DNA from 3 places in the Streptomyces sp. Tu 3180 genome. Region 1 is predicted to be linked to each of the others. Evidence: riboswitches for the same ligand, from Rfam matches in the RefSeq annotation. Region 1 holds a riboswitch; each other region holds the start of a gene.
The links. Region 1 has a riboswitch for cobalamin ahead of GL259_RS33615 (hypothetical protein). Riboswitches for the same ligand answer to the same signal wherever they lie in the genome.
Positions count from the first base shown of each region.

Region 2: it holds a riboswitch for cobalamin, as region 1 does, so the genes downstream of both, GL259_RS25850 (ribonucleoside-diphosphate reductase subunit alpha) here and GL259_RS33615 (hypothetical protein) in region 1, are expected to answer to the same signal.
Region 3: it holds a riboswitch for cobalamin, as region 1 does, so the genes downstream of both, GL259_RS29130 (energy-coupling factor ABC transporter permease) here and GL259_RS33615 (hypothetical protein) in region 1, are expected to answer to the same signal.

Region 1 is NZ_WOXS01000002.1:7,367,633-7,378,102, forward strand. It holds gene GL259_RS33585 (MFS transporter) at 1-1,085, opposite strand, end outside; gene GL259_RS33590 (TetR/AcrR family transcriptional regulator) at 1,331-1,954, shown strand; gene GL259_RS33595 (glycoside hydrolase family 78 protein) at 2,163-4,451, shown strand; gene GL259_RS33600 (family 1 glycosylhydrolase) at 4,607-5,863, shown strand; gene GL259_RS33605 (ATP-grasp domain-containing protein) at 5,907-6,974, opposite strand; partial or broken gene GL259_RS33610 (cysteine synthase family protein) at 6,971-7,992, opposite strand; gene GL259_RS33615 (hypothetical protein) at 7,989-8,852, opposite strand; cobalamin riboswitch at 8,991-9,149, opposite strand; gene GL259_RS33620 (ferric reductase-like transmembrane domain-containing protein) at 9,418-10,404, shown strand.
Region 2 is NZ_WOXS01000002.1:5,496,981-5,507,450, reverse strand. It holds gene GL259_RS25860 (sodium:solute symporter family protein) at 1-894, shown strand, start outside; partial or broken gene GL259_RS25855 (GNAT family N-acetyltransferase) at 972-1,479, shown strand; cobalamin riboswitch at 1,515-1,673, shown strand; gene GL259_RS25850 (ribonucleoside-diphosphate reductase subunit alpha) at 1,797-4,166, shown strand; gene GL259_RS25845 (ribonucleotide-diphosphate reductase subunit beta) at 4,166-5,185, shown strand; gene GL259_RS25840 (hypothetical protein) at 5,226-5,462, opposite strand; gene GL259_RS25835 (helix-turn-helix domain-containing protein) at 5,571-6,533, shown strand; gene GL259_RS25830 (cytochrome P450) at 6,555-7,925, opposite strand; gene cyc1 (epi-isozizaene synthase) at 7,922-9,007, opposite strand; gene def (peptide deformylase) at 9,299-9,949, opposite strand; gene GL259_RS25815 (hypothetical protein) at 10,029-10,470, opposite strand, start outside.
Region 3 is NZ_WOXS01000002.1:6,283,917-6,294,386, reverse strand. It holds gene GL259_RS29155 (ATP-binding cassette domain-containing protein) at 1-120, opposite strand, end outside; gene GL259_RS29150 (ABC transporter ATP-binding protein) at 113-1,126, opposite strand; gene GL259_RS29145 (ABC transporter permease) at 1,123-2,025, opposite strand; gene GL259_RS29140 (ABC transporter permease) at 2,031-2,999, opposite strand; gene GL259_RS29135 (ABC transporter substrate-binding protein) at 3,020-4,615, opposite strand; cobalamin riboswitch at 4,817-5,001, shown strand; gene GL259_RS29130 (energy-coupling factor ABC transporter permease) at 5,031-5,738, shown strand; gene GL259_RS29125 (energy-coupling factor ABC transporter substrate-binding protein) at 5,735-6,148, shown strand; gene cbiQ (cobalt ECF transporter T component CbiQ) at 6,155-6,904, shown strand; gene GL259_RS29115 (ATP-binding cassette domain-containing protein) at 6,901-7,740, shown strand; gene GL259_RS29110 (SGNH/GDSL hydrolase family protein) at 7,836-8,630, opposite strand; gene GL259_RS29105 (hypothetical protein) at 8,793-9,287, opposite strand; gene GL259_RS29100 (helix-turn-helix domain-containing protein) at 9,522-10,470, shown strand, end outside.

The DNA.
Region 1 (10,470 bases):
ATGACCGCCAGGCCGGCGCACCACATCCCGCGCACGTCGAAGCGGCGCAGGTACCGGCTGACCAGCATGCCGGTGCCGAACATCACCAGGTTCCAGCTCACGCTGACGACGGCGTTGTGGTGGGCCGTCCAGCCCAGCCCGTCCGACACACCCGGGATGGCGGGGTACAGGGCGAGCAGGATGGCGAGGCCCGGCATGGTGAAGGCGACCGTCTGGCCGAGGCCGCCGGCGGTCAGCGCCAGGGCGACCGGACGGCGGCGCAGGACCCGCAGGTCCAGGATCGGATGGGCACTGGAGCGCTCGACGAACAGGAAGGCGATCAGCGCGGCGGTCCCCGCTGCCAGCCAGCCCAGGGTCCGCACGTCCGACCAGCCCCAGCTCTGCCCCTGGCCGACGGCGTAGACCACGGCTGTCAGACCACCGCCGAGCACCAGCCCGCCCAGCCAGTCGAAACCGGACTCGAAGGCGTGCCGCGGGGTCTCCGGAACCAGCAGCGCGATCAGCGCGAAGGCGACCGCGGTGGCGGCGGCGAGGAACCACAGGACCCCGCGGTACCCCCAGGTGTCGATCAGCCGGCCCGCGAGGAACGGCGAGACGATGGCCACCAGGCCGACGCTGCTGCCCATGATGCCGCTCGCCTGCTTCACCAGCCGGGGCGGGAAGACGTCCCGCACGGCGGCGAACGACAGGGCGCCGAAGGGCCCGTAGCACCCGGCGATCGCCCGGCCCGCGAGCACCAGCCAGAAGCTGCCGGCCAGCGCCGCCAGCAGCTCGCCGAGGGCGCCCAGGGCCGTCATGGCGAGCATGACGCGCCGTTTGCCGTACAGGTCTCCCAGCTTGATCACGAAGGGGGTGAGCAGGGTCGACACCAGGGTCAGGGTCAGGCCGAACCACACCACCTGGGTGGTGTGGAACGCCTGGGCGACGCCCGCCGTGGCGTTGGCCCCGAGGATGCCGCCCGCGGCCAGCAACTGGGTCGGCCACGCGAGCGCGACGAGGATCAGGACCAGGCGGGGTGTCCACCGCCCGTCCGCGCGGACGCGGGGTGCGAGGTCGACCGAGGGGCTCGATGACGGCGACGTCATGCCAGCCCTCCTTTCACGGAGGTGCCGAGGGAAGGGGGAGCACGTGGGGGAGAGGCGGAGGACGGACTGCCGTGACGCGTCGCTCACGGGAACGTGACAGCGCGGCAACCCGTCGTCGCGTGACGTCGATGATGACCCGAACACCTAGTGGTCGCTAGGTTTCGGAAGTGTGGCCCACCTCACACAGGGTTTCCTCGGGCGGCGCGGCCGGCCGTCGCCCCGTACCCCGCCGGTACTGTTCTGGCATGGCGACACCCAGGGGGCCCCGCGGCCACTACACGGCGGGCCGGGCACGGCGTACGCAGATCCTGGAGGCGGCCCTGCTGCGCTTCGGCAGGGACGGCTACCGCAAGACCTCCCTCGCCCGCATCGCGCGCGACGCCGAGATCACCGACGCCGGGCTGCTGCACCACTTCCGGGACAAGCAGCAGCTGCTGCTCGCGGTCGTCGAGTACTGGCACGAACGCATGGACGTGCGGTGGGAGCGCGTCTCCGACTCGGTGCGGGACGCCTTCCGCTGCCACCTGGAGGACACGGCCGAGACGCTCGGCATGCCCGGCATGGTGGAGCTGGCGGTCGTCCTGACCGCCGAGGCCACCGCCCCCGACCACCCGGCCCACGGCCACTTCACCACGTGGCAGGAGAAGGGCGTGGCGGAACTCGCCGACCGCCTGCGGGCCGGCAGTCGCAGCGGGGAGCTGCTCCCCGGCCTGGACCACGAGGGCATCGCCCGTGAGTGCGTCGCCATGGACGCGGGGCTGCTGCAGCAGTGGCTGGCCGCGGGGCGGTCCTTCGACCTGGTCGCCGTCATGCGTGCCCACCTCGACCGCCTCGTGCGGGCCATCTCCGCGGACGGGCAGGGTCTGTAGGGCCGCCGCGAACGGGCCGGTGGGTGCCTCCGGGGCCGTCCGGGTCCTTGATTGTCATGCTCATGATTAATTTGACGACCGTGCCCCACCCCCCGTGGTGGCGGCCCGTTCACGACGTGTTCCACGTCACGTACGCCAAAACCTAGTAATCACTAAGTGTTGGCCGCATGATCGTGTCTGCTCACCTCCGGCGCTGAGAAAGGCCGCCATGCGTCACCACTGGACCGCACGTGTCGTCAGTCCCCGCCTCCCCCCGCCCGCCGAGGGCGCCTGCCCGGCCGCGCTGCTGCGCGGCGAGTTCACCGCGCGGCAGGCCGTGCGGTCGGCCCGGCTCCTGGTCACCGCCCTCGGCGTCTACGAACTGGAGCTCAACGGAACCGTGGTGGGCGACCACGTCCTGGCCCCCGGCTGGACGAGCTACCGCCACCGCCACCGCTACCAGTCCTTCGACGTCACCTCCCTGGTCCGTGAGGGCCGCAACGCCTGGGGCGCCCACCTGGCCGACGGCTGGTACCGGGGCCTGCTCGGGTTCAACGGCGGCACCCGGTGCGTCTACGGCGAACGCACCGGGCTCCTCGCCGAACTGCACCTCGAGTACGCCGACGGCTCCACCGACACCGTCGCCACCGGCGACGGCTGGCGCTGGAGCACCGGGCCGGTCCTCGCCGCCGGCCTGTACGAGGGCGAGGAGCACGACGCCCGCCGGGAGCGGGCGGGCTTCAGCGAAGCCGGCTTCGACGACTCGGCGTGGCAGCCGGCCGACCTCGTCGACTTCGACACCACCGTCCTCTTCCCGGCGGACAGCCCGCCGGTGCGCCGCATCGAACACCTCGCGCCCGTCGCGGTCACCACCTCGCCCACCGGGCGCACGATCCTCGACTTCGGCCAGAACCTCGTCGGACGGCTGCGCATCCGCGTCCGGGGCGAGGCCGGCCGCACGGTCACCCTCCGCCACGCGGAGGTCCTCGAGGACGGCGAACTCTGCACGCGTCCGCTGCGGCACGCCGCCGCCACCGACCGCTACGTCCTGCGCGGCGACCCGGCGGGTGAGGAGTGGGAACCCCGCTTCACCTACCACGGCTTCCGCTACGCCGACGTCGAGGGCTGGCCCGGCGACCTCGACCCGGCCGACGTCACCGCCGTGGTCCTCCACAGCGACCTGCGCCGCACGGGCTGGTTCTCCTGTTCGGACGCCTCCCTCAACCGCCTGCACGAGAACGTGGTGTGGGGGATGCGCGGCAACTTCGTCGACGTGCCCACCGACTGCCCGCAACGCGACGAGCGCCTCGGCTGGACCGGCGACGTCCAGGTCTTCGCCCCCACCGCCGCCTTCCTCTACGACGTCCGCGACTTCCTGCGCTCCTGGCTGCGCGACCTCGCCGCCGACCAGGGCGACGACGACCGGCGCGTGCCCCCGGTGTTCAGCCCCGACATCCCGGTGATCACCCCGGTGCCCCTCCCCCCGGGCAACCCGCCCATGGCCGGCTGGTGCGACGCGGCCGTCATCGTGCCCTGGGTGCTGTACGAGCGCTACGGCGACACCGAGGTGCTGCGCGCCCAGTACCCCTCGATGCGCGCCTGGGTCGACGCCGTCGACCGCATCGCCGGGCCGGCCCGGGTCTGGGGCGAGGGGTTCCAGTTCGGTGACTGGCTGGACCCGACCGCCCCGGCGGACGACCCCGGCCGCGCGACGACGTCGTCCGCCCTGGTCGCCACGGCCTACTTCGCGCACTCCGCGCGGCTGCTGGCCCGCACCGCCGAGGTCCTGGGCGACGCGGACGACGCCGCTCGCCACCACGCCCTGGCCGACGCGGTCCGCGACGCCTTCCTCGCCCGCTTCCACGCCGGCGGCGGGCGGCTGACGGAGGAGACCCAGACCGCCTACGCCCTCGCCCTGTGCTTCCGGTTGCTCCAGGACGACGCCGAGCGCGCCGAGGCCGGACGCCGGCTGGCGGACCTGGTGGCCGGGCGCGGCCACCGCATCGGCACCGGTTTCCTCGGCACCCCCCTGGTGTGCGACGCGCTGACCGGCACGGGACACGTGGAGACCGCCCACCGGCTGCTGGCCCAGCGGTCCTGTCCCTCGTGGCTCCACCAGGTCGACATGGGCGCCACCACCGTGTGGGAACGCTGGGACAGCATGCTTCCCGACGGCAGCGTCAACCCCGGTGAGATGACCTCCTTCAACCACTACGCGCTCGGCGCGGTCGCCGACTGGATGCACCGCACCGTCGCCGGTCTGGCGCCCGCCGAGCCGGGCTACCGGCGGCTGCTGATCCGCCCCCGCCCCGGGGGCGGCCTCACCTGGGCCCGGGCCGAGCACGACACGCCGTACGGCCGGGCCGGGGCCGGGTGGCGCCGTGAGGGCGGCACGCTGCACGTCGACGTCGTCGTACCCCTGCGCGTCACCGCGCTGGTCGATCTGCCGGGCGCGGAGCCCGTGGAGGTCGGCCCCGGCCGGCACACCTTCCGGACCCCGTTCCGCACGACCACGTGACGACGCGGCTTCACACGACCACGGGGTGACCGCGTTTCACACGACCGCACCCGGACCCCGTGTCACGCGACCACGGGGCGGCCCCGACGACCGCGCGTCCGGCCCCGCCGGACGACCCGCCCACCGCTTCACCGGAACCAGTGCGAGGAGCACACATGACACCCACCAGCCTGCCCGACGCGTTCCTGTGGGGCGTCGCCACCGCGGGGCACCAGAACGAGGGCGACAACAGCGCCAGTGACACGTGGTTCCTGGAGCACACGACGCCCTCGCTGTTCCGCGAGCCGAGCGGTCCGGCGTGCCGCGGCTACCAGCGGTGGGAGACGGACCTCGATCTGGCCGCCGGACTGGGACTCAACGCCTTCCGCTTCTCCGTCGAGTGGGCCCGCGTCGAACCCGAGCGCGGGGTCGTCCGCGCCGAGGCCCTCGACCACTACGAGCGCATGGTCGACGGCTGCCTCGAGCGGGGCCTGGCACCCATCGTGACGTTCAGCCACTTCACCGCACCGCACTGGTTCGCCGCGGCCGGCTCCTGGACCGCCGCCGACGCCCCGGCGCGCTTCGCCGAGCAGTGCGACCGCGTCGTGGCGCGCTTCGGCGACCGCATCTCCCACGCCGTCACCCTGAACGAACCCAACCTCGAACAGCTGCTGCAGGCGGGAGCGAAGCTCCCGGCCGAGGCCGAGGCGCTCAAGACGCGGATGCTGGCGGCCGCCGCACGGGCCGCCGGAAGCGACACCTACGCCAGCGCGAACGTCATCCCCGCCCACCGGCAGGAGGAGTTCCGGGCCGCGTTCACCCGGGCCCACCGCGCCGCCCGCGACGCGGTCAAGGCCCGCCGCGGCGACCTGCCCGTCGGCGTCTCCATCGCCGTCGCCGACGAAGTGGCCCTCCCCGGCGGCGAGGAACGCCGGGACGCCAAGCGCGCCGCCGTCTACGACCACTGGCTGCGCGAGGCACGCCACGACGACTTCGTCGGCGTGCAGAACTACGAGCGCATCGTCCACGGCCCCGACGGCGAGGTGACGCCCGACGGCGAACTCAACGGGATGGGCACCGTCATCGAGCCCGCGTCCCTCGCCGGCGCCGTGCGCTACGCCCACGAGGTGTCCGGGGTGCCGGTCCTCGTGACCGAACACGGCATCCAGACCCCGGACGACGCACAACGCGCCGCCTTCATCCCCGCCGCCGTCGAACACCTCGCGGCCGAGGTGCGTGCGGGCACGCCCGTCCTCGGCTACTGCCACTGGACGCTCATGGACAACTTCGAATGGATCTTCGGGTACGGCGCCCGGCTCGGGCTGCACGAGGTCGACCGCGACACCTTCGAGCGCCGCCCGAAGCCGAGCGCGAAGGCGTACGCGGACGTGGTGCGAAGCCACCGGGCACCGCTCGCCGGCACCCGGGACTGAGCCCTTCCCGAAGGGCCCGCCCGGCCGGGCGCGTGCGCGTCCGTCACGAGGCGGAGCGGTCCGCCTCGACCGGGTGGGCCGGATGGGGGTGCCCGGGGAGGAAGGTCACCTGGGGCGCTCCGGTGCGGGGGTGGACGGCGACCTCGCTCGCCGGACCGCCGGGCAGGTCCGTGTCCATCAGGCGGGGACGGCGGCCGAGCGCCGCCTCGACCGTCGCCTCGTACACGTTGACGCCCAGCGCCCGGCACATGCCCTCCCCGACCAGGGCGCCCCCGATCCGCGGGTTGATCTCGACGACCTCCGGGCCGCCGGTGGTCAGGACGAACTCCACGTGCGCGAAACGGTCGGTGTAGCCGATCGCCGCGAGCACCTCGCCGAGCCACCGCTCCAGCACGGACCGCCGGGCCTCCGGGAAGGCCACGGGAAACGCCGTGATCTCCTCCCGGAAGCACGGCTCCGGTGACATCAGCCGGCTGGAGACGCCCAGCAGCCGGGTCCGGCCGGCCCAGGTGAGGGTCTCGGCGCTGTACACCGGCCCGCTGAAGTACGGCTCCGCGAACAGCCGCCCTCTCAGCTCCCGCCCGGCCGCCCCGTCGAGGGCCGCCTCCAGCTCCGGCTCGTCGCGGACCAGCCAGACGTTCTGGCTCCCGGTGCCCGCCGTGTCCTTGAGGACGGCGGGCAGACCGACCTCCTTGAGCAGCACGTCCCTCAGTTCCGCTCCGGGCGCCTCCACGGCCCGCCCGCGCGTCAGCCCGGCGTCGTGCAGCCGGTTCCGTACGGCCGCCTTGTCCCGGGTCAGCCGGAGCACGGCCGGATCGAGCCCGGGCAGGCCGAGACGGTCCGCGAGCTCGGCACCGGCCAGTGTCCAGGTGTCGGTCGAGCTGATCAGGCCGCGCGGCCGAGGCGTCCGGCGGAGCAGATCCGTGAGCCCTTCCACGTCGAAGGTGTCGGTGACGACGACGTCGAGGGCGTCCGCCGGAAGCCTCTCCAGCTCGTAGGAGTAGGAGGCGCGGTCGCGTGTGAGCAGGATGAGCCGCTCGCCGAGTGCGTCGGCGGCGCGCACCAGGTGTCCGAGGCCGAAGGTGAGTGACTCCAGGCAGACCACGCTCATGCCGCTCGCTCCTTGCGGCCGGCCGGGCGGGCGGTGCGCCGCCAGGCCATCCTGGACCAGGGCATGGACATCTCCTCGGGGGCGGAGACCTCGACCGGTTTCAGCGCGGCGGGGTCCAGGGCTTCCGTGTGGCGGGCGAAGACGCGCTCGACGTAGCGGTGTCCGGTGTCGGCGCCGACCACCGGGTGCAGCCGGTCGGGGTGGCGCCGGGCCTCGTACGTCGCGGCCAGGTGTCCGGCGCCGGTGGACAGCCCGGCGAAGACGGCGTGGTCGCGCAGCAGGGCGACCGTGCCGGACATGGCGTGGGTGAAGTCCAGCCAGTGAACGGCGTCGTAGAGGTGGTGGCGGACGTTGCCGAAGACGATCGACGACCCGATGCCGGCGATGATCGCCTCCGGGTCGTGGTGGTCCTGGCTGCCGAAGGTGACACTGCCGAAGGGCTGGACGCCGACCGGCCGCACCGAGGGGTCGGTGGCGCGCAGGCGTTCCACGAGGCCGCCCGTGGAGGCCCCCGACCCCACCCCTCCGACGACGGTCAGCGCGGTCGAGGGGAACGCGGCCGTGATCCGGTCCGCCACCTCGTGGTAGCCGAGGTAGTGGACGTCGTCGTGGTACTGGCGCATCCAGTGCCAGCCGGGGTGATCGGCGAGGATCTCCTTCACCCGCCGCACCCGCAGCTCCTGGTCCAGCTTGAGGTCCTTCGAGGGTCTGACCTGTTCCACGGTGGCGCCGAGGATCTCCGGCTGGGCGCGGGTGGTGGTGTCCACGGTGGTGGACGCGACGACGTGGCAGCGCATGCCGTAGCGGTGGCAGGCGAGCGCCAGGGCGTAGGCGTAGATGCCGCTGGAGCTGTCGATCAGGGTCTGTCCCGGGCGGATCGCGCCCCGCTCCAGGAGGTGGCGGACGGCGGCGAGCGCCGAGTAGATCTTCATCGACTCGAACCGGATCAGGACGAGGCCGTCGGTGAGCCGGACGAGATCCGGGACTTCAGGGCGTCGGCGATGCGGGGGTGGATCACCCGTAGCCTCCTTGGGCGAAGGAACACCGGTGGCCGAGCGAGTGGAAGAAGGCGGACAGTTCGGACTTGAGACCGGCGTCCAGGCGGCCGGGGAAGAGGTAGCCGATCAGGCAGCCCGTGTGGGCGACGAAGACGCCGTCGGCGCCGAACCGCTCCCGGTGGGCGAGCAGGCTGCCGAACGTCGCCTTGGGCAGCACGTTCTGCGACAGGGCGGCGCTGGCGGTCGCCGCCCGTGCGACGGCGGCCGGGTCGCCGGAGGCGAAACCTTTGAGCAGGTCGGTCAGGCACCGCTCGTACTCCTCCCCGTGCCGCCGGTAGTGCTCCAGCAGCAGGTCGGTGACGGCGGCGGTGTCCACGGTCCCGGGCTCGGTGGTGTACGCGGTGTGGAAGCCGATGTCCGTGCCCAGGCGCCGGACCACCCGGTGCCGGCCGCTGAGGTACAGCGCGAACTCGTCGAGGAACACGCTGTCGGCCCGCTCGATCGACGCCAGGACGCCCAGGACCACGTCCGTGTCGTACGGCAGGGCGAAGAGCCGGAACAGACAGCGCAGGGTCGCCACGATGTCGGCGGTGGAACTCGCCATCCCCACGCCCACCCGCAGGTCGGAGTGGGCGCTCCAGCGGCCCGGCGGCAGCGTGAGCCCGAAACGCTCCAGGAAGAGCCGGGCCGCCGTCGCGGACTTCTCGCCGAGGGGCAGCGGATTCGGCGGCTGCGCCCCGGGGGCGAAGTGCACCCGGGAGTGCCGCTCCACGGGAAAGGACACCACGGCGATGTCCGGATCGGCCCCCGCCCGCAGCGGGCCCTGGTAGAGCTCGCCCAGAGTGCCGTGGCAGACGCCGGACACGGTGCGGCCCGTCACGTACCCCTCCTGTCCGCGTCCTGGAACGCGACCGGGAGGGAGGCACCGCGCAGGGCGTGCCCTGCGGCCGTCCGCACCGCCAACCCGGTCCGCGAGGTCACCGTGCACAGCCCGCACGTCACGTGCGGGCGCAGCGGCAGGTCTTCGGACTCGCGGACCCGCCCACCGGGGATGCCGGCGGGCACCTACCGGCCGTCGCTTCCCGGCCCCGACGAGATACGGGCCCAGTGCTGTTGACGGCTTTCGTTCCCACTCACCGCCGCGGGACAGTCCCGGACTCCCACCGGGTTCCCTCTTGCGCCGGTCCGCCCGGCATCCGGCCGGACCGGCGGGCGCGAACCGACTGCGGGCATCAGCGTAGGGCGGCTCGCGCTCCGGCGGCAGGGGGTGCGGCGCCGGTTGTCCGGATGCGATCGGTGCCCCGGCGGGCGTCAGGGCCCTGCGTCGGCCGGGGACCACTCTGGCCGGATGTGGCCTCGGTGCTCCCGGCCGCCTCGGTCACACTGGTGCCTCCCGTCCCACGTGCACACCGCCCGTCGGTGTTCCGCGCCCCGGAAGGCCCAGGATGCTGCCAGAGACGACGCCGGAGGACGACGGCACGGCCGCACCGCCCGCCCGTGACAGGCGTCCGGCCGATCGCGTCGCCCTGCGCGCCGACCTGAGGGCCGCGCTGCCCGACGCGAGCGCGGCGGTGGTGGTCACGGCGCTCGTGTTCGTGTTGCTGTGGGCGCGCATGGAGTCGGGCGAGTCGGACACGGTCGCGGTCATGCCGTTCATGGACGACCCCGGCACGTACTGGATGTACCTGCTCAGCCAGGCGTTCGGCTGGTCGGGCCTGTTGTGGGCCTGGGGCACGGTCATGCTCGGTCTGCTGCTGTCCGGGCCGCGCCCCGCCCGGCTGCCGGTCCCCCGGCAGACCCTGGAGCGCTGGCACCGCACCACGAGCCTGACCACGATGGCCCTGATGTTCGCGCACGCGCTGATGTTCGCGGCGGAACTCGTGCGGTACGAGGCCCGGTTGACGTGGCTCGAACGGCTGTGGGCGGGCTTCGCGGACACGTTCGTGCCCGGCTGGTACGACTCCGGCACCGGCCAGGTAGCCATCCCCCTCGGCCAGGGCGCCCTCTACCTGGCCGTTCCCCTCGGCCTGCTGTTCTACGTCCGGCACCGCATCGGCGCCGGCACCTGGCGCCGCCTGCACCGCTTCGTCATCGTCGTGTACGTGCTGAGCGTGTGGCACACCCTGCTGTACGGCACCAACGTCTGGTACGGCGAGTGGCCGCGCACCGTCCTGTGGCTGCTCCAACTCCCGGTCGCGGCACTGCTGCTGGCTCGGCTGCTGCGGCCCGCCCGGCGGGCCGAGCGACTGGGCGGGCCGGGACGGCGCGGGGGCGTGTCGCTGCCGGGCTGGGGGGTGCGGGCCGCCGGCCGGGTGGCCGCCGGGGCCGTCGTGGTGGGGCTGGTCGTCGTGGTGGTGTCCGGTCATGACGGCGGCCGGGAACGCCCGGCCGAGCCGCCCTCGACGAGCCCGCACGCTCCCGAGCCGGAGTGACCCACGGCCGCCGGGAGGGGCGGGTCCGGCGCAGGCGCCCGAGGGCGGGCGGCCGGCTGATGCGAT
Region 2 (10,470 bases), 1.9 Mb from region 1:
GGTGCGCTGGTGCCGGGCGACGCGGGCCAGTGGACGTACGCGACGCTGGCGCTGGGCTCGGCGCTCGCGCTGTTCATGTACCCGCACTCCATCACGGCGACGCTGTCCTCGCGCAGCCGCGAGGTGATCCGCCGCAACACCACGATCCTGCCGCTGTACTCCCTGATGCTGGGTCTGCTGGCGCTGCTGGGCTTCATGGCGATCGCGGCGGGCGTGAAGGTGCAGAACGGCCAGCTGGCGATCCCGCAGCTGTTCGAGGACATGTTCCCCGACTGGTTCGCGGGCGTCGCCTTCGCGGCGATCGGCATCGGCGCCCTCGTCCCCGCGGCCATCATGTCCATCGCGGCGGCGAACCTGTTCACCCGCAACATCTACAAGGACTTCATCAGGCCGGACGCCACACCGGCCCAGGAGACCAAGGTCTCCAAGATCGTCTCCCTGCTGGTGAAGGTGGGCGCGCTCGCCTTCGTCCTGACCATGGACAAGACCGTCGCCATCAACTTCCAGCTGCTGGGCGGCATCTGGATCCTGCAGACCTTCCCGGCCCTGGTCGGCGGCCTGTTCACCCGCTGGTTCCACCGCTGGGCGCTGCTCGCGGGCTGGGCGGTCGGCATGCTCTACGGCACGGTCGCCGCGTACGGCGTCGCCTCCCCGACGCAGAAGCACTTCGGCGGCTCCTCGAAGGAGATCCCCGGCATCGGCGAGATCGGCTACATCGGCCTCACCGCCTTCGTCATCAACGTCCTGGTCACGGTCGTCCTGACCTTCGTCCTGAGGGCCGCCAAGGCCCCCGAGGGCGTCGACCAGACCAAGCCGGAGGACTACACGGCGGACGCGGGCGACCCGGGCGTCCAGGTGGAGCTCCCGCCGGCCACGGCGGGCAGCGCGCACTGACGCCGCAGCCGTGAACCACGGGCCGCCGGAGAAATCCGGCGGCCCGTCGTCGTATCCGTCAAGCACACTCTCCCCCCATGGGCGTCGCCGTCCGGCCGGCGGAGCCCGGCGAGCACGGGGAACTCGGTGAGACCACCGCGCAGGCCCACCTCCGGGACGGGCTGCTCGGCCTCGGGGGGCGCGACGCGTGTCCCGGTGAGCCGGGGGCACGCGGCGACGCGGGCGGCGGTCACCGAGGTGCCGGCCGCCGTGGAGCACGGCGGCGTGCCGGGCGGGGTGACGTTCGTACCGGGCAGCGGACCGATGGCCTGCATGGCCGGGCCCGGCGAGGCCGGGATCCGGATGCTCGCGGTCGCCCATGCGGCCCGGGGCCGCGGTGTCGGGGAGGCCCTCGTCCGCGCCTGCGTCGGCCGGGCACGGGCCGTCGAGGGCTGCGTCCGGGTCGTGCTGCCGGCCCGGCGCACCGTGCACTCCGCCCCCCGCGTCCACGAGCGGCTGGGTTCCGTCCGCACGCCCGGGCGCGACCGGAAGTCCCTCCCGCACCTGGACGACATCACGCTCTTCACCTATGAGTTGACACTCTGACACCATCGAGACACAACATATGGGCCTGCCGACAGCACCCGGCACAAGATGTATGCTCGTGCTCGCTGTCGCCGCAGGGGAATCCGGTGCGAATCCGGAACTGTCCCGCAACGGTGTACTTGTGCGTGTTCGCGTCATGGCGCGGGCGCGCACGGGCTTCAGTCCGAGGACCTGCCGACAGTGCGCCCGGCCGTCCGGTCCGGGTGCCCTGACGTCCGGGCCTCGTGGAATGGGCCGGTGGACGCGACGCCGCGTGCGTTCGTGTGCTGCCCCCCGCCCTCGGCGAGGCCCCCGTGCCGAGCGAGGGAGAGCCCCACGTGACCATCGCGCCAGCCGATCCGGCTTCAGCGGTCGACGTGACAGAGCAGAGCGACGGCCCCGGTGCCGCGCTGCTGCGGACCCTGACCGAGCTGACCGCCGACCTGCCCGACGCGGACCCCGGCCGGGTCGCCGCCGCCGCGCTGCGCGGCCGGTCCGCCCGCGCCGACGAGACGGAGCTGCGGGAACTGGCCACCGAGGCCGCGGCCGGGCTCATCTCCGAGGACCCCGCCTACTCCCGGCTGGCCGCCCGGCTGCTGACCGTCGGCATCCGCGCCGAGGCCGCCTCGCAGGGCGTCACGTCGTTCACCGGGTCCGTCGCGACCGGGCACCGCGAGGGCCTGATCGCCGACCGCACCGCCGCGTTCGTCCGGCTGCACGCGGACCGGCTCGACGCGCTGATCGACACCCGGGCCGACGACCGCTTCGGCTACTTCGGCCTGCGCACCCTCCACAGCCGCTACCTGCTGCGGCACCCGATCACCCGCAAGGTCGTCGAGACGCCCCAGCACTTCCTGCTGCGGGTCGCCGCCGGTCTCGCCGAGGACGACAGCGTGCGGTCGGTGGACGAGGTCGCCGCGCTCTACGGGCTGATGAGCCGCCTGGACTACCTGCCCTCCTCCCCCACGCTGTTCAACTCCGGCACGCGGCACCCGCAGATGTCGTCCTGCTACCTGCTGGACTCCCCCAAGGACGAGCTGGACTCGATCTACGACCGCTACCACCAGGTGGCCCGCCTCTCGAAGCACGCCGGCGGCATCGGCCTGTCCTACTCCCGCGTCCGGGCCCGCGGTTCGCTGATCCGCGGCACCAACGGGCACTCCAACGGCATCGTCCCGTTCCTGAAGACGCTGGACGCCTCGGTCGCCGCCGTGAACCAGGGCGGACGGCGCAAGGGCGCGGCGGCGGTCTACCTGGAGACCTGGCACTCCGACATCGAGGAGTTCCTGGAGCTGCGCGACAACACCGGTGAGGACGCCCGCCGCACGCACAACCTGAACCTCGCGCACTGGGTGCCGGACGAGTTCATGCGCCGGGTGGACGCCGACGGCCGGTGGTCGCTGTTCTCCCCGGTGGACGTGCCGGAGCTGGTCGACCTGTGGGGCGAGGAGTTCGACGCCGCCTACCGGGCCGCCGAGGAGAAGGGGCTGGCCAGGAAGACCCTCCCCGCGCGCGAGCTGTACGGCCGGATGATGCGCACCCTCGCGCAGACCGGCAACGGCTGGATGACCTTCAAGGACGCCGCCAACCGCACCGCCAACCAGACCGCCGAGCCGGGCCACGTCGTCCACTCCTCCAACCTCTGCACGGAGATCCTGGAGGTCACCGACGACGGGGAGACGGCGGTCTGCAACCTGGGGTCGGTCAACCTCGGCGCGTTCGTCGACACGGCCGCCGGCGACCTCGACTGGGCGCGGCTGGACGCGACCGTGCGCACGGCCGTCACGTTCCTCGACCGGGTCGTGGACATCAACTTCTACCCGACCGAGCAGGCGGGCCGCTCCAACGGCCGCTGGCGCCCCGTGGGTCTGGGCGTCATGGGGCTGCAGGACGTCTTCTTCAAGCTGCGCCTGCCCTTCGACTCGCCCGAGGCCCGGCGGCTGTCCACCCGGATCGCCGAGCGGATCATGCTGGCCGCGTACGAGACCTCCGCGGACCTCGCCGAGCGCAACGGTCCCCTGCCCGCCTGGGAGAAGACCCGCACCGCCCGGGGCGTTCTGCACCCGGACCACTACGCCGCGGACCTGACCTGGCCGGAGCGCTGGGCGGCGCTGCGCGAGCGGATCGCGGCCGTCGGGATGCGCAACTCGCTGCTCCTCGCCATCGCGCCCACCGCCACCATCGCCTCGATCGCGGGCGTGTACGAGTGCATCGAGCCGCAGGTGTCCAACCTGTTCAAGCGCGAGACGCTGTCCGGGGAGTTCCTCCAGGTCAACTCCTACCTCGTCGACGACCTCAAGCGCCTCGGCGTGTGGGACGCGCGCACCCGCGAGGCGCTGCGTGAGGCGGGCGGCTCGGTGCAGGACTTCGCGTGGATCCCCGAGGAGGTGCGCCGGCTGTACCGCACGGCGTGGGAGATCCCGCAGCGCGCGCTGATCGACATGGCCGCCGCCCGCACCCCGTTCCTCGACCAGGCGCAGTCGCTCAACCTGTTCCTGGAGACGCCGACCATCGGCAAGCTCTCCTCGATGTACGCGTACGCCTGGAAGCAGGGCCTGAAGACGACGTACTACCTGCGTTCGCGTCCGGCGACCCGGATCGCGCGCGCCGCACGGGCGCAGACCGCCGTCCCCGTCCCGCAGCCGGCCCCCGAAGAGGCCGTCGCCTGCTCCCTCGAGAACCCCGAGTCCTGTGAGGCCTGTCAGTGATGACCAGCACCACCCGTCCCCAGAACCTGCTCGACCCGGGCTTCGAGCTCACGCTGCGCCCGATGCGCTACCCCGACTTCTACGAGCGCTACCGGGACGCCATCAAGAACACCTGGACCGTGGAGGAGGTCGACCTCCACTCCGACGTGGCCGACCTCGCGAAGCTGAGCCCCGCCGAGCAGCACCTCATCGGCCGGCTGGTGGCGTTCTTCGCCACCGGTGACTCGATCGTGGCGAACAACCTGGTGCTCACGCTGTACAAGCACATCAACTCCCCCGAGGCGCGGCTGTACCTGTCGCGGCAGCTCTTCGAGGAAGCGGTCCACGTCCAGTTCTACCTGACCCTGCTGGACACCTACCTGCCCGACCCGGACGACCGGGCGGCCGCGTTCGCGGCGGTGGAGAACATCCCCTCCATCCGGGAGAAGGCCGAGTTCTGCTTCCGGTGGATGGACTCGGTGGAGAAGCTCGACCGGCTCGAGACGCAGGCGGACCGCCGCCGCTTCCTGCTCAACCTGATCTGCTTCGCCGCGTGCATCGAGGGCCTGTTCTTCTACGGGGCCTTCGCCTACGTCTACTGGTTCCGCAGCCGGGGCCTGCTGCACGGGCTGGCGACCGGCACCAACTGGGTGTTCCGCGACGAGACGATGCACATGTCCTTCGCCTTCGACGTGGTCGACACCGTGCGCAAGGAGGAGCCGGAGCTGTTCGACGACCGGCTCGGGCAGCAGGTGACGGACATGCTGCGGGAGGCGGTCGAGGCGGAGCTGCAGTTCGCGCGCGACCTGTGCGGCGACGGGCTGCCGGGGATGAACACCGAGTCGATGCGGCAGTACCTGGAGTGCGTCGCCGACCAGCGCCTGACCCGGCTGGGCTTCGCCCCGGTGTACGGCTCCGAGAACCCGTTCTCCTTCATGGAGCTCCAGGGCGTGCAGGAGCTGACCAACTTCTTCGAGCGGCGCCCGTCCGCGTACCAGGTCGCCGTGGAGGGCACGGTCGACCTGGACGAGGACTTCTAGGGGGTTCCCCACAGGGCGCCGGTCCGGGTGCCACCTCGCCTCACGCCGCCCGCGCGGTGCGGTGCGAGGTGGCGTCCCGCGCGGCACGGCGCGACGCGGCGCCCCGTGCGGTGCGGGCCGGTGCGGCGGTGTCGCGCCGTTCCGCGGCGGCGCGGCCCGCCTCCGCCCGCCTGATCTGCCGGTCGATCCGCCGGTCGCGCACGATGCCGATCACGGCGGGGAGGACCATCAGGACCAGCAGGCCGAGGACGGTCAGCGTTCCGATCAGTGCTTCCATGCGTGTCGTATCCATGGACACCACTGTCGCGCCGAACACTCCTTACCGGCAGTGGCAGGACTGCCGTAGAACCTCGATTTACTGCCAGCGGTGAGGCACACTGACGGCATGCTCCACGACGTGGCGGCCGTCCTCCTCGACGGTGTGAACCCCTTCGAGCTCGGTGTCGTCTGCGAGGTCTTCGGCGTCGACCGCAGCGACGACGGCCTGCCGGTCTACGACTTCGCCGTCGCCTCGGCCGAGGGCCGCGCGCTGCGCAGCAACACGGGGTTCTCCCTCCAGGTCGAGCACGGCCTGGAGCGCCTGGAGACGGCGGACCTCATCGCCGTGCCGGCCGGCTCCCGCTACGAGTCGCGGGACTTCCCGCCGGAGCTGCTGGACGCCCTGCGCCGGGGCGTGGACCGGGGCGCCCGGGTGCTCAGCGTCTGCTCCGGCGTGTTCGTGCTCGCCGCCGCCGGGCTCCTCGAGGGCCGGCGCGCCGCCGCCCACTGGCGTCACGCGGAGGACCTGACCAGGCGGTACCCCCATCTGACCGTCGAACCGGACGTGCTCTACGTCGACGAGGACCCGGTGATCACCTCCGCGGGCACCGCCGCCGGCATCGACGCCTGTCTGCATCTGGTGCGCAAGGAGCAGGGGCCGGAGGTCGCCAACAGGATCGCCCGGCGGATGGTCGTGCCCCCGCACCGCGACGGCGGCCAGGCCCAGTACATCGAGCGCCCGCTGCCGCGGTCCGGGGGCGACACGGTCTCCGGGGTGCTGGTGTGGATGGAGCGGCACCTCGACGAGGAGGTCACCGTCGAGCAGCTGGCCGCCCGCGCCCACATGTCCCCGCGCACCTTCGCCCGCCGCTTCCGGCAGGAGACCGGCACCACGCCCTACCGCTGGATCCTGCGCCAGCGCGTCCTGCTGGCCCAGCGCCTGCTGGAGGCGACGGACGAGACGGTGGACGCGATCGCGGGCCGCACCGGTTTCGGCGACGCGGCCGCCCTGCGCCACCACTTCGTGCGCACCGTGGGGACCACGCCGAACGCCTACCGGCGGACGTTCCGCGGCCCCGAGGCCGCCTGAGCGCCCGCCGGCGGGCGGGGCTCACCGGGCGACCGGCCTCACCAGCAGCCGGTTCGGGCGCAGGGTGATGCCGACGCGCGTGGTGTCGTCCGAGCCGGCCGCCTGCTCGAAGCGGAACCGGGTGGCCATCGCCGCGGTGATCAGCGTCAGCATGGCCATCGAGAAGTGGTCGCCCGGGCACTTGCGGTTGCCCACGCTGAAGGGCCGCATGGCGTGTTTCGGCACGTCCTTCGCGCGTTCCGGCCGCCACCGGTCGGGGTCGAACTCCAGGGGACGCTCGAAGGACTTCGGGTCGCGCTGGATCGCGTACGGGCTGTAGACGATGTCCGCCCCGGCCGGAATGCGATAGCCGCCGAGTTCCGTGTCGGCCACCGCCCGGCGGGTCAGAATCCAGACGGCCGGACGCAAACGCATTGCCTCGACGACGACATTGTTGGTGTGCGCGAGCTTGCGGACGTCCTCGAATGCCACGGCGCGCCCACCGGTCACGGCTTCTACTTCGTCGCGCACCTTGTCCCCGTGTTCCGGGTGCGCGGCGAGCAGCTCGAGCAGCCACATGATCGTGGAAGCGGTCGTCTCGCTGCCGGCGGTGAGTATCCCGACCACCTGGTCGTGAATCTCCTGCTCCCCCACGGGGTCGCCATTGTCGTCCTTCGCGTCCAGCAATAACGTCAGCAAATCGTTCGGCTTTTGACCGGATGCCCGGCGCTCGGCCACGATCTCGTCGACGAGGAGATGCATATCGGCCAGCGCCCGGTTGAATTCGCGGTTGGCCGGGAACGGCAGCTTGTACAGCGGGCCGAGCGGCACCACCATCCGCCGGTACATCCCGCAGAAGACGGTGGTCAGGGCGGCGCACAGCCGCTCCGCCCGCCCGTCGATGAACCGGCCGCGCAGCAGGCAGCGGGCCGTGACGCGCACGGCGACCCGGAAGGCCTCGAAGGTGCAGTCGACGGTCCGCCCGGAGGACCACCGTTCGGTCAGGGCGTGCGCCTCCTCCTCCATGATCGGGCCGTAGGCGGGGATGGCGTCGAGCCTGAAGGCGGGCTGGAGGGTGCGCCGCCGGCGCCGGTGCAGCGGACCGTTGGAGGTGGCCACGCCCTCCTTGCCGAGCAGGCCCTCCAGGGACTCCCACAGCGGCCCGGAGATGATGTAGTCGGGACTCAGCGCCAGCGCCCCGGTGAGGTCGGGCGTGGTGACGGCGTACACCGTCTTCGGTCCGAGCCTCAGGCGCACGACGTCGCCGTGGTCGCGCAGCCGGGACATGAAGGCCAGCGGGTCGCGGACCAGCTTCCAGCCGTGGCCGAGGACGGGAACGCCTCCGCCCGCCACCGGCGGTTCGCGCAGTGCGGTCACCGCGGACGCTTCGGGTTTCACCGACTCGACGGTCATTTCTCACCTGCCGCTTGGTTGTTGACGTACGGGGGCGTGGACCGGTCGTCCCAGCTGTCGACCCTGTACCGGCCGGACTCGTGGTGGAACCAGTAGACGGAGCTGAACCAGTTCCGCATGTTGCCGATGCAGGCGCGCACGGCGGCGCTCGTTTCCTTTCCCCGCACCGTGCCGTCGTCGAGGCCGTCGGCGAACCGCAAGGCGTCCCGCTCGACGTCCAGGAATTCGCTGATGCATTCCTCGACGCGACGCCTCACTTCGGCGATCGCCTCTTCGAGGGTCAGCCCCTCGTGAGTGACGAGACTGATTCCCAGATTGTGCACCTCACTGCCCGCCATTTCCTTCGGCAGCGAGCACAGGTCGTTGTACCAGGCGGCGAATTCCTGGCTGAGCAGCGCCGCCTTCCGGTAGGCCGGGTTCTTCCGCACCGTGTCCGGGAGTTCACAGCCGGCACTGGGTTCCAGGAGATCGGTCCAGATCCGGTGCGCGAAGGTGAGCCGGCGGAGTTCCAGGTATTCCTCGACGGTGGGGACGATTCCCTCCGTGCGGTTGTGGAACTCCCGGTCGTACGCCTCGATCACCGCGTGGAAGTGCCGCGCGAACCGGGCGTTCCAGGTGCCGGACAGGAACGTGTACAGCCGCTGCACGCTGTCCGCGAGCCCCGCCACCACCGGATCCCCGTGGTCCAGGTGGTCGGCGGGGCTGTCGAGGGCCGAGTGCAGCCGCTCCTTCAGCCGCCGCCAGGCGGCGGGGCGGCCGTGCACGATGTCGCGGTCGTGCCGGTCGTCCCAGACGAAGAACCACGCGCTGTAGTCCGCTATCGCCTGCAGAACCTCGTCGGGGGCTCCTGTGTAGTAGCCCGCCATGAGGTCGGTGTAGCGCAGCCCGTCGGCGTGTTCCTCCACCGTGTCGGCCGGCATGAGCCGCTTTTCGAGCAGCCACGCACGTGTTGTTCCCTGGAGCTTCGGCCAATACGGGTGGAGTTGCCGGGGAAACGCCGCCTCGATCACCGGGAGAGACAGCGCGGGTGGAACTGCGATGGTGGTCGGTGTCGATGTGGTGCCGTGTGACAAAGCATGCACGAACAATCCCCTCTCAGCCGCCGGTTGCGACGTGCGCCCGCCCCCGTGCCGCGCGTGCGCCGGTGCGTATCCCCGCACCTCCATTCAGCACCACAACTGACCGCTCTGGGAACGGATTTGCTCTATTCACCCCACCAGGAAGCCGAGATTCCTCCGCGACGTGTCCGATTCCGGATCAGTGCGGAGCGATAGGGGATCGAACACATGGCGGACACACGAACGGCGCCCGATCCGGGAACAGGCCCGGTCGGACGCCGTGCGCGAGGGGATCCGCGGCCCCGGGGCCGGGTGTCAGTCGTTGGCGACCACGGGGTAGCGCGGTTCGTTCTCGGCCATCTGCCGCAGCGCGTCCTTGCGTTCCCGCTTGGACAGCCGGTCGATGTAGAGGTAGCCGTAGAGGTGGTCGGTCTCGTGCTGCAAACACCGTGCGAAGTAGCCGGTGCCGCGTACCTTGACGGGGTTGCCCCACTCGTCCTGACCGGTCACCTCGGCGTAGTCGGGACGGGCCAGCGGAGCGTACGCGGTGGGCACCGACAGACAGCCCTCGTTGCTGTCGTCCAGCCGGCGCTTCTCGGCGGGCAGTTCGACCAGCTTGGGGTTGCAGACCACGCCGACGTGGCGCACGCCCTCGTCGTCCGGGCAGTCGTAGACGAAGACCTTCAGGTCGACGCCGATCTGGTTGGCGGCCAGGCCCACGCCCTCGGCGGTGCGCTGGCTGGCGAACATGTCGTCGACCAGCTTGCGCAGCTCGTCGTCGAACTCCGTGACGTCCCTGCACTCCTTGTGCAGCACCGGGTTCCCGACGACCGTGATCGGGCGGGAGGTGCCGCGCTCGCGGTAGGCGGCCTCGCGCTCCTCGCAGTCCTCCGTGTCGATGACGTACCCCTCGTCGTCGACGGGGAGCACGCTCGCGTGCTGCTGATCGGTGTCCTGCTGAGCCATGACCGACGTATGCCTTCCTGGAAAACATGGGGGTGTGATGCTGATACAGGGTACGGCGACCGGCCCCCGGACCTCCGCCCTAGCAGACCTCTTCCAGGTCCCGCCAGTCCCGGGAATCCGGGCTGTCCGCGACCCACCCGTCCAGCAGCCCCCTCACCAGGGAAGCCGGCGCGGCCACCCCGCACTCCCGCTCCGGCACCCACAACTGGCCGTCGGTGCGGTGGCCGAGCGGCCCGGGATGTCCCGGCTCGCTGTGGTCGTGCGGGTCGAGGTGCTCGCCGTCGCCCTCGTCGGACGGCATCCGGGACTCCGAGCACATCCGGCACAGCAGCCGCACGGAGGACGACCAGTCCTCGGCGGCGAACCCGGCGTCGGAGGCCAGCTGCTCCAGCGCGTCCCGGTCGGCCTCGGAGGCGGCCTCCAGCAGCACCACCCAGGTCGGCACCGGTGAGGGCGCCCACAACTCGATCTCGTCGAAGACCGGGTAGGTGTGTCCGGCGGCCGTGCTCCGCTCCCCGTGC
Region 3 (10,470 bases), 1.1 Mb from region 1:
GCCGCAGCCGCTGGGGCCGAGCAGGCCGACGGCCTCGCCGGGGGAAACGGCGAGGGTCGCGTTCCGTACGACGGGGGCGCGGCGGTCGTATCCGGCGGTGATGGCGCGCAGTTCAAGCACGGACGTCCTCCGTCGCGGGGGCCTGGGCGGCCGTGACCGGGTGGTGGCAGGCGACCGCTCCGGTCAGGGGCGGGAGGGTCGCGCAGGCGCCGGTGGCCCGGTCGCAGCGGGCGGCGAAGGCGCACCCGTCGGGGAGGGCGCCGAGTTCGGGGGGCATCCCGGGGATGGGGGTGAAGGCCCTGTCGGGGAGTGCGTCCAGCAGGCCCCGGCTGTAGGGGTGCCGGGGGCCCGGGGTGCCGAAGAACGCGCTCGCGTCGGCGAGTTCGACGATGCGTCCCGCGTACATGACGGCGATCCGGTCGGCGATGCGCTCGGCGGCGGCCAGGTCGTGGGTGATCATCAGCAGCGCCCGGTCGCCGTCGGCGTCGACGTGGCGGCGCAGTTCGTCGACGGTGCGGTCCACCAGGTCGCGGTCCAGGCCGGTGGTGGGTTCGTCGGCGAGCAGCAGGGGCGCCCCGCCGACCAGGGCGAGGGCGGTGGCGGCGCGCTGGGCGAGGCCGCCGGAGAGTTCGTGGGGGTGGCGGTCGAGGTGGTCCGGCGGGAACGCGGCGCGTTCGGCGGCCCGCTCGGCGGCGGTGCGCAGGGCCGCGCGGCCCCGGACGCCGGTGAGCTGGGCGACCGTCTCCTCCAGCTGGGAGCGGATGGTGCGGACGGGGGTGAGGTGGGCGGCCGGGCTCTGCGGGACGAGGCCGATCCGGCGGCCCCGCACGGTGCGGGCGAGGGTGCGTTCGTCGGCGGTGAGCAGGTCGAGGTCGCCGAGGAGCGCGCTCCCCGCGGTCTGCGCGTTGGCGGGGAGCAGGCCGAGGAGGGCGGAGGCGAGGACGGACTTGCCGCAGCCGCTCTCGCCGATCAGGGCGAGGCACTCGCCGGGCGCCACGTCGAAGTGCGCGTCGGTGACGGCGGCGATCCGGCGGCCGCCCGGCAGCAGGAAGCGCACCGACAGCCCGCGGACCGACAGCACGGGAGGCCTCCCGGTTCGCTCGGTCCGCTCGGTTCGCTCGGTCACAGCATCAGCTCCGATCGGCGGCGCGGGTTGATCCGCTCGCGCCAGACTCCGGCGAGCCCGGCGATGGCGAGGGTGGGGATGATCAGGAACAGGCCGGGGAAGAGGGTGGGCCACCACTGTCCGGCGAGCAGGGAGCCGCGGGCGCCCTGGATGAGGGTGCCGAGGCTGGCCGTGTGGGCGGGCAGGCCGAGGCCGAGGAAGGACAGCGCCGACTCGTGCCACATGGCGTGCGGGATCATCAGGACGGCGGCGAGCCCGGCCTGCGGCAGCACGCCGGGCAGCAGGTGCCGGACCGCCACCCGCCACCGGGAGGCGCCGCCGGAGACGGCCGCGTCGATGTACGGGCGGGAGCGCAGCGAGAGGACCTCGGCGCGCACGATGCGGGCCGTGGACAGCCAGTGCGTGAGGGCGACGGAGACCACCACCGGCCAGACGCCCGGGCGGAACATGGCGACGATGAAGATGCCGAGCAGCAGGTGCGGGACGGACGAGACGGTGTCGACCAGCCGCATGACGGCGCGGTCCACCCGGCCGCCGAGGGCTCCGGCGGCGGCTCCCACGGCGGTGCCGATCACGGTGGCGGTGAGCGCGGCCACCACGCCGACGAGCAGGGAGACGCGCAGCCCGTGGACGCAGCGCAGCAGCAGGTCGCGGCCGACGTCGTCGGTGCCGAAGGGGTGGGCCCAGCCGGGCGGCTGGAGCTCGGCGGCCAGGTCGACGGCCTGCTGGTCGAACCGGACCAGCAGCGGCACGAGCAGCACCGCGAGGACGGTCACGGCGACCAGGGCGGCGGAGGTGCGCAGCCTCAGGGTGTGGGTGGAACGGCGGGCGGTGCCGTGCGGGCGCCACCCGGCCGCGGACTCGGGGGCGTTCGCCTTCTCGGCGGTGGTGTCAGCCATGGGGATCACATCTCACTCAGCTTCACCCTCGGGTCGGTCAGTCCGTACAGCAGGTCGGCGAGCAGGTTCCCGGCGAGGACGGCGGCGGTGGCGAGGGTGGTGAGCGCGGCCAGCAGCGGGAAGTCCACGGCGGTGGCCGCCTCCACGGTGGCCGCCGCGATGCCGGGCCAGCTGAAGACGCTCTCCACCAGCAGGGCCCCGGTGATGAGTTCGGGGACGCGGGAGCCGATCAGGGTGAGCACCGGCAGCAGTCCGGAGCGCAGGGCGTGGCCGAGCAGCACGGTGCGTTCGCTCAGGCCGCGGGCCCGGGCGCCGCGCACCGGGTCCTCGGCGAGCGCGTCGCCGACGCCCTGGCGGACGTAGAGCGTGAACCAGGGCAGCTGGGAGACGGCGAGGACGCCGGCGGGCAGCGCGAGGTGGCTCAGGAGCTGTCCGGCGGTGACGTGCTCGCTGCCGGTGTCGGTGAGGCCGCCGGCCGGGAGGACGTCCAGTTTCAGCGCGAACAGCCAGACGGCGAGCAGGGCGATCCAGAAGACCGGCGCGGCCTCCAGCGCGTAGGCGAGGGAGGTGACGGCGCGGTCGGCCGGTGAGCCGGGGCGGCGGGCCGCGAGGACGCCGAGCACGGTGCCGAGCAGGACGGCGAGGACGAACGCGACGGCGCACAGCAGCGCCGACCACACCAGCCGTTCCCCGATCACCTCGGCCACGGGCTGGCGCATGACGCTGGACTGGCCGAGGTCGCCGCCGGCCGCGGAGGTCAGCCACTCCCACCAGCGTTCGGCGAAGGGCCGGTCCACGCCGAGGTTCTCCCGCAGCCGGTCCAGGGTCTCCCGGTCGGCGCCGAGCGCGGCGGTGCCCGCGTAGGCCTTGACGGGGTCGAAGGGGGAGACCGCGGCGATCGCGAACACGCCGAAGGTGACGACGAGGAGCACGGGCACGGCGGACAGGGCCCGCCGTGCCACGAGCCGGGTCATCTCTCCCCAGGGCAGGGAGGTCATTTCTTCGGCTGCCAGTCCTCGACGTTCCACCAGGGGCCGCTGGCGAAGCCGTGCTCGTGCGGTTCGGTCTGCGTGGTCAGCCCGTCCCAGCGGTCGGCGAGGACGTACATGTGGTCGATGTGGGTGAGGAAGGTGTAGCCCGGGTTCTTCACCAGTTCGCGCTGGAGGTCGTCGTAGGCGGCCTTGCGGTCCTCGGGGTCCTGGCTGCGGCGGCCGGTGTCGAGGGCCTCGTCCACGGCCGGGTCGTCGTACCGGGCCATGTTGTTGAAGCCGTCCCCGGCGAGGGAGGAGTGCAGCAGGGTGTAGAGGCCGAAGTCGGGGTCGCCGGTGCTGCCGAAGCCCGCGAGGACGGCGTCGTGCTTCATCCGGGGCTCGATGACCTCCCAGGTGGCGCTCTCGACCTTCACCTCGATGCCGGCCTTCTTGGCGTCGGAGGCGTAGGCGAGGGCGTGGTCCTGGCGGACCTTGTCGCCGGAGGGGTGGAAGAGCGTGAACGAGGCGCGGCGGCCGTCCTTGGCGCGGATGCCGTCCTGGCCCGGCTTCCAGCCGGCGTCGTCGAGGACGCGCTCCGCCTCGCCGAGGTCCCGGTCGCGTTCGGTGCCCCGCGCGAACCAGGGGTCGTCCAGGGGCAGCGGGCCGTAGGCGGGGCGGCCGGCTCCGTCGAGGATCTTGTCGACCATGGCCTCGCGGTCCACGGCGAGGTCCAGGGCGCGGCGGATCGCGGTGTCGCCGGTGACCGGGTTGCCGGTGGGGAGGGTGACGGCGCGGAAGTCGTAGGAGGTCGCCCGGTACGTCTTCCTGCCGTCCTCGTTCTCGAAGGTGGCGGCGAGGTTGGGCGGGAGGACCGCGCCGTCGAGGTCGCCGGAGCGCAGCCGGGTGGCGCGGACGTCGTCGTCGGCGACGATCGCCATGGTGAGCTTTTTCACCTTCGGCGCGCCGCCCCAGTAGTCCGGATTGGCCTTGAAGGTGAGCTTCTCGCCCTTGCGCCAGTCGGTGAGGACGTACGGTCCGGTGCCGACCGGCTTCGTGTTGAAGGAGCCGGTGTTGGGGTCCTGCTCGCCGGCGACGTGCTCGGGGACGATGGGCAGGACCGTGCGGGCGGCGAAGGCCGCGTAGGGGTACTTGAGGGTGAAGACGACCTTGTCGTCGCCGTCCGCCCGCACCTCCTCGATGGCGTCCAGTTCGCTCTTGGCGGTGTTGTTGGTCCTGTCGTCCAGCACCGTGCGGTACGTGAAGACCACGTCGTCGGCGGTGAGCGGCTCGCCGTCGCTGAAGCGCACGCCGTCGCGCAGGGTGTAGGTGTAGGTACGGCCGCCGTCGCCGACCTCGGGCAGCGCCTTCGCCAGCGCGGGCTTCAGCTTCTGGCCGGCGTCCCGGACGAGCAGTCCGTCGAAGATCTTGGAGTTGCCGTCCTTGCCGTAGCCGAGCAGCGGGCTCAGGGTGTCCGGCTCGGAGGCGACGCCGATCACCACGGAATCGGCGGACGCGCCGCCGTCCGTGCCTCCGCCCGGCGCCGAGCAGGCGGCGGCCGCGCCGGTCACCGCGGCCGCGACGGCGGCGGTGGCGGCACTCCGTATTCGTCGGGTCGTCATCGAACCTCACATCCCTGATGCCTTGAAATCGCTGTTGCATATTAATTGCAGCAAGACACTGCCCGGCGCCGCCCTCTTCCAGTCCCCCCGCTTCGACGGGTCCGCGGCCGGTGTCAAGTCCGCAGGTGTGCGCCGGGGCGCTCGCCGCCGGGCGCTGCCCGCGCGCCCCCGCGTCCGCTTGTCACCGGGCCGGAACGGGCACTACTGTCGCCACGCCTTGGTGACGGGAAATCGGTGCGATACCGGTGCGGCCCTCGCCACTGTGATCGGGAAGTCCGGCTCCAGTCCTCGCGGACGGCCACTGGGTCCCCTCGGGACCCGGGAAGGCGGAGCACGGGCGGTGGTACCCGTCAGCCAGGAGACCGGCCAAGGCGCGTCAACCATCCACGAGGTGCTGGAGAGGGTCTGCTGAGCCATGCACATAGCCGAGGGTTTTCTGCCACCGGCGCACGCGGTCGCCTGGAGCGTCGCATCGGCGCCGTTCGTCGTCCACGGAGCCCGGTCGCTCGTCCGCGAGGTCAAGGAACATCCCGAGAGCACGCTGCTGCTCGGCGCCTCGGGAGCGTTCATGTTCGTCCTGTCCGCGCTCAAGCTCCCCTCGGTGACGGGGAGTTGTTCCCACCCCACCGGCACGGGCCTGGGCGCGATCCTGTTCCGGCCGCCGGTCGTGGCGGTGCTGGGCACCATCACCCTGCTGTTCCAGGCGCTGCTGCTCGCGCACGGCGGGCTGACCACGCTCGGCGCCAACGTCTTCTCGATGGCGGTCGTCGGCCCCTGGGCCGGGTACGGCGTCTACAAGCTGCTGCGCCGCTGCGGCGTCCCGCTGATGGCGGCGGTGTTCTGCGGCGCCTTCGTCGCCGACCTGTCGACGTACTGCGTGACGAGCGTCCAGCTCGCGCTCGCGTTCCCCGACCCGGACAGCGGGTTCCTCGGCGCGCTCGGCAAGTTCGGCTCCGTCTTCGCCGTCACGCAGATCCCGCTCGCGGTGAGCGAGGGGCTGCTGACCGTGCTGGTGATGCGCATGCTGGTGCAGTCCAGCAAGGGTGAGCTGACCCGGCTCGGGGTGCTGGTGACGACGGCCGGCCGCAAGACGCGGGACGAGGCCGGGGCGGTGACCCGATGAGCCGGAACGCGAAGATCAACACCCTGCTGCTGCTCCTCGTCGCCGCACTCGCGGTGCTGCCGCCGGCGCTCGGCCTCGGCGACCACAAGGAGGAGCCGTTCACGGGCGCCGACGCCGAGGCGGAGACCGCGATCACCGAGATCGACCCGGACTACGAGCCGTGGTTCTCGCCGCTGTACGAACCGCCGTCCGGCGAGATCGAGTCGGCGCTGTTCGCCCTCCAGGCGGCGATCGGCGCGGGCGGCCTCGCGTACTACTTCGGGCTGCGGCGGGGGCGGCGGCAGGGCGAGGCGCGTGCGGCGGCCCGGCCGGGGGCCGGGGCGGACCCCGGCGGCGAGGCGGCGGATCCCGCGCGGCCGGACGCCGGCGCGGACGCCGGTGACGGGACCTCCTCCGAACGGCGGGGCTGAGTCCTCTTGCTGCCGATCGACGCGGCGGCGCACGGCAGCCGCTGGCGCCACCGCCACCCCGTGGACAAGGCCGTGCTCGGACTGGGCCTCACCGTGCTCGCGATCTCGCTGCCGCCCTGGCCGGGCGCGGCCCTGGTGCTGCTGACCGCGCTCGCGGTGCTGCTGGGCCCGGCGGGCGTGCCCGGCCGGCGGCTGTGGCGCGCCTACCGGGTGCCGCTGGGCTTCTGCGTCACCGGCGCGCTGCCGCTGCTCGTCCGGGTGGGCGGACCGGACGGGTGGGTGTCGCTGGCCGGGGACGGGCCGCTGCGCGCCGGGGAGTTGCTGCTGCGCACGTCGGCGGCCTCCCTCGGGGTGCTGCTGTTCGCCTTCACCACCCCGATGTCCGACCTGCTGCCGCGCCTGGCCGGCGCCGGGGTGCCCGCACCGGTCGTCGACGTGGCCCTGGTGACGTACCGGATGAGCTTCCTGCTGCTGGACTCGGTGCGCCGGGTGCGCCAGGCGCAGGCGGCCCGGCTCGGGCACACCACCCGCTCCGCCACCTGGCGTTCGCTCGGCGGGCTCGGCGCCACCGCGTTCGTCCGGGCCTTCGACCGGGCGGCCCGGTTGCAGACCGGGCTCGCCGGGCGCGGCTACGACGGCACCCTGCGCGTCCTGGTGCCCGAGGCCCGGGTCTCCGTCCGCTTCACGGCCGGGAGCGTGGCGCTGCTCGTGGGCCTGGCCGTCCTCGCCCTCGCTCTGGAAAGGCCTCTGTCATGACCGGGTCCGCGCTGCTCTCCCTGCGGGACGCGTCCTTCGCGTACGAGGACGGGCCGCCCGTGCTCACCGGCCTCGACTTCGAGGTGCGCGAGGGGCGCGCGCTCGCGCTGCTGGGCCGCAACGGCAGCGGCAAGACGACGCTGATGCGGCTGCTCAGCGGTGGACTGCGCCCGCACAGCGGCGCGTTGGCGGTCGACGGCGTGCCCGTCCGCTACGACCGCAAGGGGCTGACCCGGCTGCGGACGACCGTGCAGCTGGTGGTGCAGGACCCCGACGACCAGTTGTTCGCCGCGTCCGTCGGCCAGGACGTGTCGTTCGGACCGCTCAACCTCGGCCTGCCCGACGCCGAGGTGCGCGCCCGGGTGGCCCAGGCGCTGGCCGCGCTGGACATCACCGCCCTCGCCGACCGGCCCACGCACCTGCTGTCCTACGGGCAGCGCAAGCGCACGGCGATCGCGGGCGCGGTCGCCATGCGGCCCCGCGTGCTGATCCTGGACGAGCCGACGGCGGGGCTCGACCCCGACGGCCAGGAGAGGCTGCTCGCCACCCTCGACGGACTGCGCGAGAACGGCACCACGGTCGTCATGGCCACCCACGACGTGGACCTCGCCCTGCGCTGGGCCGACGACGCGGCGCTGCTCACGCCGTCCGGGGTGCACACCGGGCCGGCCGCCGGGACGCTGGCCCGCACCGACCTGCTCCGGGCGGCGGGCCTGCGGCTGCCCTGGGGCGTCGCGGTCGGTCGGCTCCTGCGCGCGCAGGGGCTGCTGGCCGACACGGCCGTCGGACCCCGCACCCCGGAGGAACTGGCGGAAGCGGTCCGGACGGACCGTTAGCGCGCCGGGAGCGGACCGCGTTCCCGCGGCGCCGGGCGCGCGAGTCGCGCCCGGCGCCGCGGGAGGTGCGGGGGCGCCCCCCGCACGGGACGGTGCTAGGCCACGGAGCGGAAGGCGGGCAGGTACCCGCTCGACTGGCCGACGGCCTTCGGGTGGTAGGAGTTGCCGACCGGGATCGTCACGCTGTGGAGCCAGGCGTCGCCCGAGCAGAGCTCGTGTCCGGTGAACTCGTCCACCACGCCGGAGAAGGTGAACCCGGCGTCGGCCGCCCGCTTGGCGAGCACCCCGTTCAGCACGTCCGAGGCGTTGTTGATCGCGCCGCGCTCGGTCTCGGTGAGTCCGGCGATGCAGCTGCCCGAGAGCTTGTAGAAGCGCGGGTAGCCCAGCACCACCACGTGTGCCTGCGGGGAGCGGGAGCGGATGCCGCTGTAGAGCGAGTCGAGCTTCCCCGGAAGGGAGTTCTGCATCGCCGAGACGGCGGTGTTGACGCGGCTGACGCAGGTGGCCTCGCTCTGCAGCACGCAGGTCTGCATGACGTCCGCGAAACCGATGTCGTTCCCGCCCGCCGTGACGCTGACGAGCGTGGTCGACGAGGTCAGCGCGCTCAGCTGACTGCCGGCCACGGTCGTCGTGGTCGCTCCCGAGCAGGCGACGAACCTGAACGAGGACGGGGAGTTGGCGGCCGCCCAGAGGGACGGGTACGCGTGGGTGCTGCGCTTGCAGTCGCCGCTCTCGGAGGTGTAGTCGCCCGCGCCCACTCCGGAGGAGTAGGAGTCGCCGAGCGCCACGTAGTTGTCGCCGGCGGCCGAAGCCGGCTGTGCCAGGCCGAGGACGGCCGCGGTACTCAGGACGAGGGTTGCCAGGGTTGCCCGAACAGAACGCACTGACACGACGGTCCGCCCTTCGGAGGTGGGGATCGCAGGAGTGGTTAATCGTGCAACCATGCTTGTAGCAGGCCGGGATACCGCTCAGTAACACCCCGGCGAGAAGTCGCCCGGAATGCCTGAATGATCATTCGGCGGAACGCGCTCCATGCGTGGACAAACCTTCGATCAGGCGTCCGGCAGCCGAAATCCGGAACTCCCCCGCGGTCCCGTCCCCTTCCTCCGGCGGCAACCGCGGTGCCTGTCGGGGCGCGTGGCGGACCGTCGGACCGTCCGCCGGGCGGCGGGGGACGGGCCGGGCCCGTCCGGGAAGAGGGGGCGCAGCGGCCGCACGGTCAGGCGGGTGAGCCGCCAGGAGGCGAGCAGCGCGCCGCACGCGGCGAGGGGGCGCAGCAGTCCGGCGGCGGGCCCCTCCGGGAGGACCGCGGCCAGCAGTACGCCCGCGCCGGTGGCGAGGAGCCAGGCGAAGACCGTCAGCAGCGAGAACGCGACCGCGACCGGCACCCCGCCCATTTCGAGGGCGTCGAGGTCCGCGTCGGAGTCGAAACCGCGGCTGTCGGCGACACCGGCCGCCACCAGCAGCCAGAAGCAGAACACCACGACGAGGGCGGCGGTGAACAGGAGGGTGGGCAGGCCCGTGGCGGCTTCCACGAACGTACGCATCCCGCCCCCTCCCGCTCGCCGCTCGCGTCGGCGGTGGCACCGCTCCCCTCCGGTTCCGGTGCCGGGCACCTGCCGGTGCCCGGCACCGGAACCCTGCGCAGTGCTCCCCGCGAGCCATCATGTACGGCACGGGACCGTCCGCGCATTGCCGGATTCCGGCAACGTTCAATAAAGTCTGCGTGCCGGTGACGTGCTGAGGGCGCGTCAGGAACGCGTCGGGGACGAGGGGGCGGCGTGACGCAGGGGGAGGTCCCGGAGCGGTACCTGGACGGCTATGCCCGCATCCTGGCCGAGGTCGCGGCCACGGGCAGACGCCTCACCCGGGACGAGATCGCCTCCCGGCGGGCGCTGGGCGAACGGGCCGCGGAGGCGGGCTTCGGCCTGCGCGCCCTCGTCAACGTGCACCTGTCCGCCGCCCGCGAGGCGTGGCCGCGCGGTTCCCGCTCGGCCGACGACGCGCTCGCGGCCGTCCAGCAGATGGTGGACGCCTTCGCCGAGGGCTACGAGCGGGCGCAGCGGATGGCGGTGCGCCAGGAGGAGGCGGCCCGGCGCGAGTTCATCGACGACCTGCTCTACGGCCGCAGTGATCTGGGGCGGCTCGCCGAGCGCGCCGAACGCTTCGGCCTGCGGCTGTCCCACGCGCACGCGGTGGCCGTCGCCCAGGGGCCCGTCCCCTACGACGAGGGCGACCCGGTCCCCCGGCAGGTGGAGCGCGCCCTCATCTCCCGGTTCGGCGACCGCAGCATCCTGCTCACCACCAAGGACGGGCGGTTGCTGTGCATCGCGCCCGGGAACCAGGGCGAGGTCCTCACCCACTTCGCCAAGCAGGCGCACGCCGCCACCGACGGCGGCCAGGTCGTCATCGGCCGCCCGCAGTCCGGGCCCGGCGGTGTCGTCCAGTCCTACGAGGAGGCGCTGAGCTCCCTGGAGATCGCCGAACGGCTGGGGCTGGACGACCCGGTGCTGCGCGCCGCCGACCTGCTCGTCTACCCCGTTCTGGCCCGTGACCGCCAGGCCATGGCCGACCTGGTCCACAACACCCTGGGCCCGCTCACCCGGGCCCGCGGCGGCGCCGGACCCCTCCTGGACACGCTCACCGCGTACTTCGACGCCGGCTGCGTCTCCGCGGAGGCGGCCCGCCGCCTCTCGCTGAGCGTGCGCGCCCTGACCTACCGCCTGGAGC